Regions from separate parts of the Brucella cytisi genome, predicted to be linked through region 2. Evidence: riboswitches for the same ligand, from Rfam matches in the RefSeq annotation. Region 2 holds a riboswitch; the other holds the start of a gene.

Region 1 (4,213 bases), on a different contig from region 2:
CAAATGATTGTGCGAAATCCCTCCGCTGCAATATCGCGTACGTCGTCAGGCTCGATCTGGCCCGAGACTGAATAATTGTCGTCTACCTGGCGAATATCCATATTTTCCTCACTTGCCGCTCAAATCGCGACGGCTTGTCCGGTGGCAACTTACATTAAAGTTGTTTTCATGCCACATGAAACTGCTGGGAGAACGGATGCGATGACAGGGGAGCTATTAAGGTGACGATCCACAAGGTTAGCCAGAGCGCTGTACGTATCGCGCATCGTGTGTCGAGCTTTCACGAAAGCACCCGAATGGTCCCGGAAGAAGTGCCTGTGGCGGTCAGCTATAACGGTTCAACCCAAGCCGTAATGATGGCTACGCCGGATAATCTTGAGGACTTCGCGATCGGTTTCACGCTCACCGAGAATATCGTTGACCATATTTCCGAGATAGAAGCGGTTAATGTCGTAGCCTTTGAAAAGGGTATAGACCTACAGATCAGACTTTCCGAACGCCCCGAGCAGAGGCTTGCCGCGCGACGCAGGTTTATGGCCGGTCCCGTTGGGTGTGGTCTCTGTGGTATAGATTCAATCGACCATGCGTTGCGGTCGCTTGAGGCTTTGGAACAAGGTGATAGGAAATTCTCTTCCAACGATATTTCAATGGCTGTCGCGTCTCTTACGAAAGAGCAGCAACTGAATGCTGAGACCCATGCAGTTCATGCGGCGGGGTTCTATGTGCCAGGCGAGGGGCTTATTGCTGTACGTGAGGACGTGGGGCGGCACAACGCATTGGATAAACTCGTCGGAGCTGTCTTGCTTACCGGTACTGCACCGGGAAATGGGATCGTCGCGATTACCAGCCGTGTTTCGGTCGAAATGGTGCAGAAAGCAGTTATGTTCGGCGCGCCGGTTTTGGCTGCCATCTCCGCGCCGACAGCTCTTGCCATTCGAACGGCGGAAGATGCTAACCTGACGCTTGTTGCACTGGTGCGAGGTGTTGAATTCGACGTTTATGCCCACGGAGAGCGTATCGCAGGAGAATGACCGGCCTTTTCGCAAAGGCCGATCGAAGCATCATTATGCAAGTGCGGCAATACGGCTGCGTTCGCTAACGACTTGCAACACCGCATTGGCTGCTTCCACGCCCTTCACTTTGAAGTGGGCATGGAAAAATTCATGATGTTCCCTGTTTTCATGGAAATGATGCGGCGTCAGAACAACGCTGAGCACCGGAACTTCGGTCTCTAAGCCGACTTGCATCATGCCGTTGATGACGGCAGTTGCCACGAAATCATGTCGATAGATGCCGCCATCCACGACGAACGCAGCGCCGACAATGGCAGCATACTGGCCGGTTTTGGCCAGAGTTTTGGCGTGGAGAGGAATTTCATAGGCGCCTGGAACGTCGAAGATTTCGACTTCTATATTGGTGCCAGCCTTTGCGGACAGTTCCGCGATAAAGCTCTTGCGAGCTTCGTCGACAATATCGGCGTGCCAACGGGCCTGAATGAATGCGATCTTGAAGGAAGTCTTGTTCGGATAGCTCTGGTTCATAGGTTCCACACGAAACTAGAATCAGGGCGCACAAAAGAACGCATTGATTGTGCCAAGGGCGCAATCCTAACGCTCATTCGCTCTCTTCCATCCGGACTTTAACCGTCGGCTCCGGCATCTCACCGGATCTGCTGACCCTGAACGGAAGCCGAATCGGCATCTTTTCAGGCGCTCGCGGGCTCGAAACTTTCGCTTCATACCGCCGGTGGGGAGTTTCACCCCGCCCCGAGAACAAGCCCGCACACCATTGTGCGAGCGGCGTGAAATTAGGGTTTCCTCGCGGGCTTGTCCAGTAAAATAAGGGAAATTTTATACTCCCGACATTTCAGGTCGATGAGGGGGATTTTAGAGTGCTGGTTTGATGGGAGGCACCATGTAAAACGCTGCCCTTGAGGTGGCAATGCTTTAATTTCTAAGCGTTTTTCAGGGCGCTGGCTCTACCTGAAGTTTTAATCGATTGAATTTTACGCGTTTTATCTATCGGAAGATATTGACACGCTGGCAGGGTTTGGGCCTATCCTATGTTCACATCTTGTCTTGCGGATATTTAACATCCTTAAAAGACAACGTTGTCAATTGGGCTTAAGCGGCGTATGAGTGGGATGGAGGATTTCAGGAAAAGCGTCGTGAGGGATGGCCGGGCACAGGTGAAAGCGGAAGCTTTCGCATCGTATTGCGGCAGTGAGTAGGAGAAACTGGTTGTGAGGTGCAGCTGGTTTCGGGTCTGTGCCGAAGAGGTGCAGATGGGAATGACGAGACGGATTACTGCGCTGAAGCAAAGGCTTGGCCAGATATCCGATAGTTTTAGTTTCGTTTGTTTCTACGGGAGGTAGACATGCATAAACTTTTGAAGCTCGCCGCGATGGGTACAGCCGCCTGTGCTTTGCTCGCCGGAATGACCCCTGTTGCCAGTGCGCAGGACAAGCAGAATGTTGAAGTTCTGCATTGGTGGACTGCTGGCGGTGAAGCCGCCGCGCTCGACGTTCTCAAGAAGGATCTCGAAAAGAAGGGCATTAGCTGGACCGATATGCCGGTTGCCGGCGGCGGTGGTACGGAAGCCATGACAGTACTGCGCGCGCGCGTCACAGCTGGTAATGCTCCGACGGCAGTGCAGATGCTCGGCTTCGACATCCGCGATTGGGCAGAGCAGGGTGCTCTTGGTAATCTTGATGAGATCGCAAACAAGGAAGGTTGGGAAAAGGTCATCCCGGCTCCTCTGCAGGAGTTTGCCAAGTATGACGGCCACTGGATCGCTGCTCCTGTCAATGTTCACTCCACCAACTGGATGTGGATCAACAAGGGAGCGCTTGACAAGGCCGGCGGTAAGGAGCCTACCAACTGGGATGAACTGATCGCTCTTCTCGATAAGTTCAAGGAACAGGGCATCACTCCGATCGCTCATGGCGGCCAGCCATGGCAGGACGCAACGATATTTGATGCTGTAGTACTTTCTTTCGGTACAGATTTCTACAAGAAGGCCTTCATCGATCTGGATCCCGAAACGCTCGGCAGCGATACGATGAAGCAGGCTTTCGATCGTATGACGAAACTGCGCTCCTATGTTGACGATAACTTCTCCGGTCGCGACTGGAATCTGGCTTCAGCTATGGTCATTGAAGGTAAAGCCGGCCTTCAGTTCATGGGCGACTGGGCGAAGGGTGAGTTTGTCAAGGCTGGCAAGAAGCCGGGCGAAGACTTCGTCTGCATGCGCTATCCGGGCACCCAGGGCGCTATCACATTCAACTCCGATATGTTTGCCATGTTCAAAGTCTCGGAAGACAAGGTTCCTGCACAGCTTGAAATGGCATCGGCGATTGAAAGTCCGACTTTCCAGTCGGCATTCAACGTCGTGAAGGGCTCCGCTCCGGCTCGTACCGATGTGCCTGATACCGACTTCGATGCTTGCGGCAAGAAGGCTATCGCTGACGAAAAGGAAGCGAGTGAAAAAGGCACGATGCTGGGCTCCATGGCGCATGGTTACGCTAACCCTGCTGCGGTGAAGAATGCGATCTATGACGTCGTAACACGCCAGTTCAACGGTCAGCTGTCCTCGGAAGACGCCGTGAAGGAACTCGTGTCGGCTGTTGAAGGTGCGAAATAACAGCAATGAGGCGTCCGGTCCTTTCCGGGCGCCTTCTATCTCAGGTGCCCAGGATACTGGCAGCGCATCTGAAAGTGCTGGCATTAGTGGCCAGAAATCAAAACAACAATTGCATGATGAAGGCCTGCATGTTTCCATCGGAAATTGCAGCAGACTGAACTTATTGGGTGCATTCGGTCGCGCATAATGCAGAAGCGCTGGAATGCCGATCAAACAGATGTCCGGAACTTGTGCCTGATGTTTGGCATAGTCCGGGTGGCGTAAACAAGGTGACGCAGATATGCAGCGTAACAACCGATTACAGGAACTGGTGCCAAAGCTGGTTCTGGGCCCGAGCTTTCTGATAGTGCTCGTGTTTGTCTATGGTTTCATCATCTATACGGGCGTTCTTTCGCTAACCAATAGCCGAATGCTGCCGTCATATGGCTTCGTCGGACTTACGAATTACACTAAGCTGTGGGCCTTGCCTCATTGGTGGCGTGCGATCACCAATCTGGCGATCTTTGCATCGCTCTACATCATTATCTGTTCGGTTATCGGGCTGTTCCTGGCGATCCTTCTTGACCAGAAG
Region 2 (4,213 bases):
CGGTCGGCTGGCGCACATGGAGCAGGCGCTGTCAGGCCGCGAATGGCTCACGGATCAGTTTTCGGTTGCCGATATTCTGATGGCCGACGTATTGCGTCTGGTCGACCATTTCGACGGTCTGGCGCAGCACCCGGTCTGCCGGGCCTATGTCGGGCGCGCGACGGCACGGCCCGCATTCCAGAAAGCCTTTACCGACCAGATGGAACATTTTGCTGCAGCGGACTGACGCTCTCATTGAAATTAGCATGATCGCGCTATTTCACGCTCAAGTTGCATTCGACAATTCTTAAAAAATTGCTAAACAGAAATTGTGTTAAGTAGTTCCAGTGTTTTTAAATGAAAAGACTCCAAGATTTTGATGAAGTGCGATCTTTATTATGTATAGGAATCGCAATTTTCCATTTTTAATTCCGGGTTACGGTAAATAATGAGATTCTGAATTCTTTTATATTAACATTTTCTTATTTTACCGATGTCTTTTTTAATGTGCCTGGATTATTTCTGGCGAGGCGACGAAATTATCTCTGGAGCTGGCCGCGCTATGTAGCTTTCGTTGGGAAGCGGCTCGCGCGGATTTATCCGCTGCACGTGGTGACGTTCTCCTGTTTCGCGCTACTTTCTGTCCTGACAGCAGCGGGAATTCTGCATCCTCTGGTCGAACCCAGCATGAGCTGGTGAGACGGGCTGCCCCAGTTACTGCTGATTCATAATTGGGGTTTGGGCGCACCTTGTCCTACAATTATGTCAGTTGGTCGCTGAGTGCCCTTTTTGCCATATATCTCGCTTTTCCGCTGTTCGATATGTTGTGTCGTCGTTTCGGGAGCTGGGTTCTTGTCGGTGTGATGGCTGCAGCCGTGGGCGGTGATTATCTGGCGCAACAGCTCGGCGTATTGTCACTCACACGCTTCAATTGTCCGATGCCGGGGTCTTGCGAGCCTTGCCTTCCTTTGTCTTTGGAATGCGGCTTGCTCGCCGGGAACATCCACCGATGCCGGCACCGGCAATCAAGGCATTGCTTGCCGCTTGCCTGATTGTCTTTCTGTTCTATCACCCGGCAAACGGGCCGGACGAACCGCACACGCTTGAAGGCCCCTGGCGGCTGGCCTTCCTCTATGCGGATGTCTATGTGCTTTATGCCGCATCCACTCGGGGCATTTATACACCGCTGCAATGGCGCGGATTCACAAGGCTTTCCCGTTACAGCTTCGGCATCGTCATTCTACATCCTGCGGTCGGAATGGTTTTCTTCAAAGCTGCTCCGCAACGATGGGGCGAGGCGACGGCAGGCGCGGTCCCGCTCATCGCTGCAGGTGTTCTTGCAAGCGTGTTGACTGCCATTGCCTCTTATCACTTGTTCGAAAATCCCGTTCACCGCTGGCTGGTGAAAAGAATTGACGCATGGGTCAGCAGATCGGAAGGCTCAAGCGGGTTTTCTGGTTCTACGCGAAACGGCCTGCCTGTCTCCCGATAGGCAGGCATCCTCACCGGATCGATCAGTCGGTGCGCGACGTACCGCTGTCTTGCCGCATCAGATAGAGCGATGCGCCGATGATCAGCGCCGCCCCCGGCCAGAAGTTGATGCTTGGCGCTGCTGCAAACACGATCCAGCCGAAGATCACGTTGATCGGCAGTCTCAGGTCATCGAACGGTTGCAGATAGACCGCATCCGCTATCGAATAGGCTGCCGTCTGGAAATATTGGGCGAGAGCTGTGAATGCGCCGATGACGATCAATATGGACCAGATTTCGACGCCCGGAGCGGTGATTGCGGACATGCTTAAGCCGGATGCCAGCCAGAGTGCCGCGTTGATGGGTGTGAGCAGTACCAGCATATAGGTCGAAATGCTGGCGGGCTTTTCGAAACGGGTCAGATATTTGGTCATCACCGAATAGCCGGCCCACAACGCTGCGGCCAGAATCGGCAGGAGCGAATAGACCGTATAGGAATCCGACCAGGGTGCGATGATGATCAGTGCGCCAATAAATCCGGTGAATGTGGTCATCAGGCGTGCCGGCGTGACCTTTTCCTGCAGAAAGAGCCGTGCGCACAGGATGACGAAGAATGGCGATGTCATGGACAGCGCGACCACCTGCCAGATCGGCACATGGGTCAGCGCATAAATCCAGACCTGTACGCCAGCGGCAGCCAGCGCGACGCGAATGACGTGAAGACCGAAATGCCTGGTACGCAAGGCTCTCGTGCCGTCGCGAATGAGCAGGGGCAAGGTCAGCACCAGCGCGATCACATATTGCCAGAAGGCGATGATGACGGAGGGAATACCGGTACGCGTTCCCGCCCATTGGGTGGCGACATTGACGGCGGCATAGGCCGAACAGGCCGCGACCATCAGCGCTGCTCCGCGAATGGTCGGTTTCAAAGTTGGCGAAGAGGCAAGTTGACTCAACGGTTTCTTCCTTCGGAGCATTTTGCAGCCAAATGGAAACATTTGACGTCGCATAAATGCGGCAAAACAAATGGACAGAGCGTTCCGCTTCAGGCGGAACTTGCTCTGGCAAGCCTGTTACCTCAGGGTACGGGAAGAAAGACTGCAGGACGAAGACGGCAAGCCGTCCAGCCGAGCATGATTCCAACCTCGTTCTCTCTCATCCGGACTATGACCGTCGGCTTCGGAATTACACCGAATCTGCTGACCCTGACACGTCTGCCGTGTCAGGCGCTCGCGGGCTTCGGACACCTGGTCCGTTACCGCCGGTGGGGAGTTTCGCCCCGCCCTGAGAACTGGATATTTCGTTTGCACCGAAGGACATCAGGATGAACTCCGACGCGGGCTGTAGTTATGTTACGCTTTCCCATAAAGCAAGGTGCAGGCTAGGTTCTGCCTGCCTGTCCGGCAATCACAATTGAGTGCAGGACAACACAAGGGATGAGCCTTTGATAGCCAAGTCACGGGAAAAGCATGGACGTATCGGAAACTCTCTTTTAGAAACTCGTGTCGGAGTTGATCGGGAGAGGGTCTAATTCCACATGGTTCTGGGAGGAATGATGAGCACCAACGCAGTCCCCACGCGGTTTTCGCATGACCATCCGCTATGGCAACCGGATGCGGGGCGCATCGCCGCCAGCAATCTGGAGCAATTCCGTATTCGCGCAGAACAGCGCACGGGCTTGAGCCTGCCGGATTATGCCGCGCTGCATCGCTGGTCGGTCGAGGATCGCGGCGGCTTCTGGCAGCTTGTGTGGGATTTCTGCGAGGTTATCGGCGAGTGTGGCAAACCAGCCCTTGTCGATAAAGGCCATATGCGTGACGCAAAATTCTTCCCCGAGGCACGACTCAACTTTGCCGAAAACCTGTTGCGCCATGAGGGTGGCGAGGAAGCCATCGTCTTTCGCGGTGAGGACAAGGTCGAGCGCCGCCTGACATGGGACGATCTTCACGCGCTGGTCTCGAAACTGCAGCAATTCATGCTGGCGGAAGGGGTTCAGCCGGGCGACCGCGTGGCGGGCATGATGCCCAATATGCCGGAGGCGGTGGCCTTGATGCTGGCCGCTTCGTCCATCGGTGCGGTGTGGTCTTCATGCTCACCGGATTTTGGCATACAGGGCGTGCTCGACCGCTTCGGCCAGATCGAGCCGAAGCTGTTTTTTGCCTGTGACGGTTATTGGTACAATGGCAAGCGCATCGAGGTGGCCGACAAGGTTGCTGAAGTGACGGCAAAGCTGCCGGGGCTGAAACGTGCGGTCATTGTCACCTATCTCGGCGAAGCGGAAGCCGTTGCTGACCGCGCTGAAAAGGGCATTGCGCTTGATGCGGCTCTGGAACCGTTCAAGGCCAAAGACGTCGAGTTTACGCGGCTCCCCTTCGATCATCCACTTTGTATCCTGTTTTCGTCCGGCACGACGGGCATTCCAAAATGCATTGTGCATCGCGCAGGCGGCGTGCTGTTGCAGCATTTGAAGGAACACCGCCTGCACGCGGATATTCGCGACGGTGATCGCTTCTTCTATTTCACCACCTGCGGATGGATGATGTGGAACTGGCTGGCTTCCGGTATCGCCTCCGGCGCTACGCTTTTGCTCTACGACGGTTCGCCCTTCTATCCCGATGGCAATGTGCTGTTCGACTATGCCGCCGCCGAGGGCATGACCTATTTCGGCACTTCGGCGAAATTCATCGACGCGGTGTTGAAAGCCGGTCTGAAGCCCGGCGAGACACATAATCTTTCGGCACTGCGCACGGTGTCCTCGACCGGC

The links. A riboswitch is a leader RNA that binds a small molecule or an ion and turns the genes downstream of it on or off. The one in region 2 is predicted to bind FMN.
Region 1: another riboswitch for FMN. It lies ahead of AAE521_RS01715 (6,7-dimethyl-8-ribityllumazine synthase); the one in region 2 lies ahead of AAE521_RS14200 (DMT family transporter).

The regions. Positions count from the first base shown of each region.
Region 1 is NZ_JBCAUP010000001.1:354,312-358,524, reverse strand. It holds gene AAE521_RS01725 (protein tyrosine phosphatase family protein) at 1-101, opposite strand, end outside; gene fdhD (formate dehydrogenase accessory sulfurtransferase FdhD) at 222-1,031, shown strand; gene AAE521_RS01715 (6,7-dimethyl-8-ribityllumazine synthase) at 1,065-1,541, opposite strand; FMN riboswitch at 1,617-1,778, opposite strand; gene AAE521_RS01710 (ABC transporter substrate-binding protein) at 2,377-3,642, shown strand; gene AAE521_RS01705 (carbohydrate ABC transporter permease) at 3,923-4,213, shown strand, end outside.
Region 2 is NZ_JBCAUP010000013.1:70,558-74,770, reverse strand. It holds gene AAE521_RS14210 (glutathione S-transferase family protein) at 1-226, shown strand, start outside; partial or broken gene AAE521_RS14205 (acyltransferase family protein) at 337-1,471, shown strand; gene AAE521_RS14200 (DMT family transporter) at 1,494-2,405, opposite strand; FMN riboswitch at 2,593-2,745, opposite strand; gene AAE521_RS14195 (acetoacetate--CoA ligase) at 3,005-4,213, shown strand, end outside.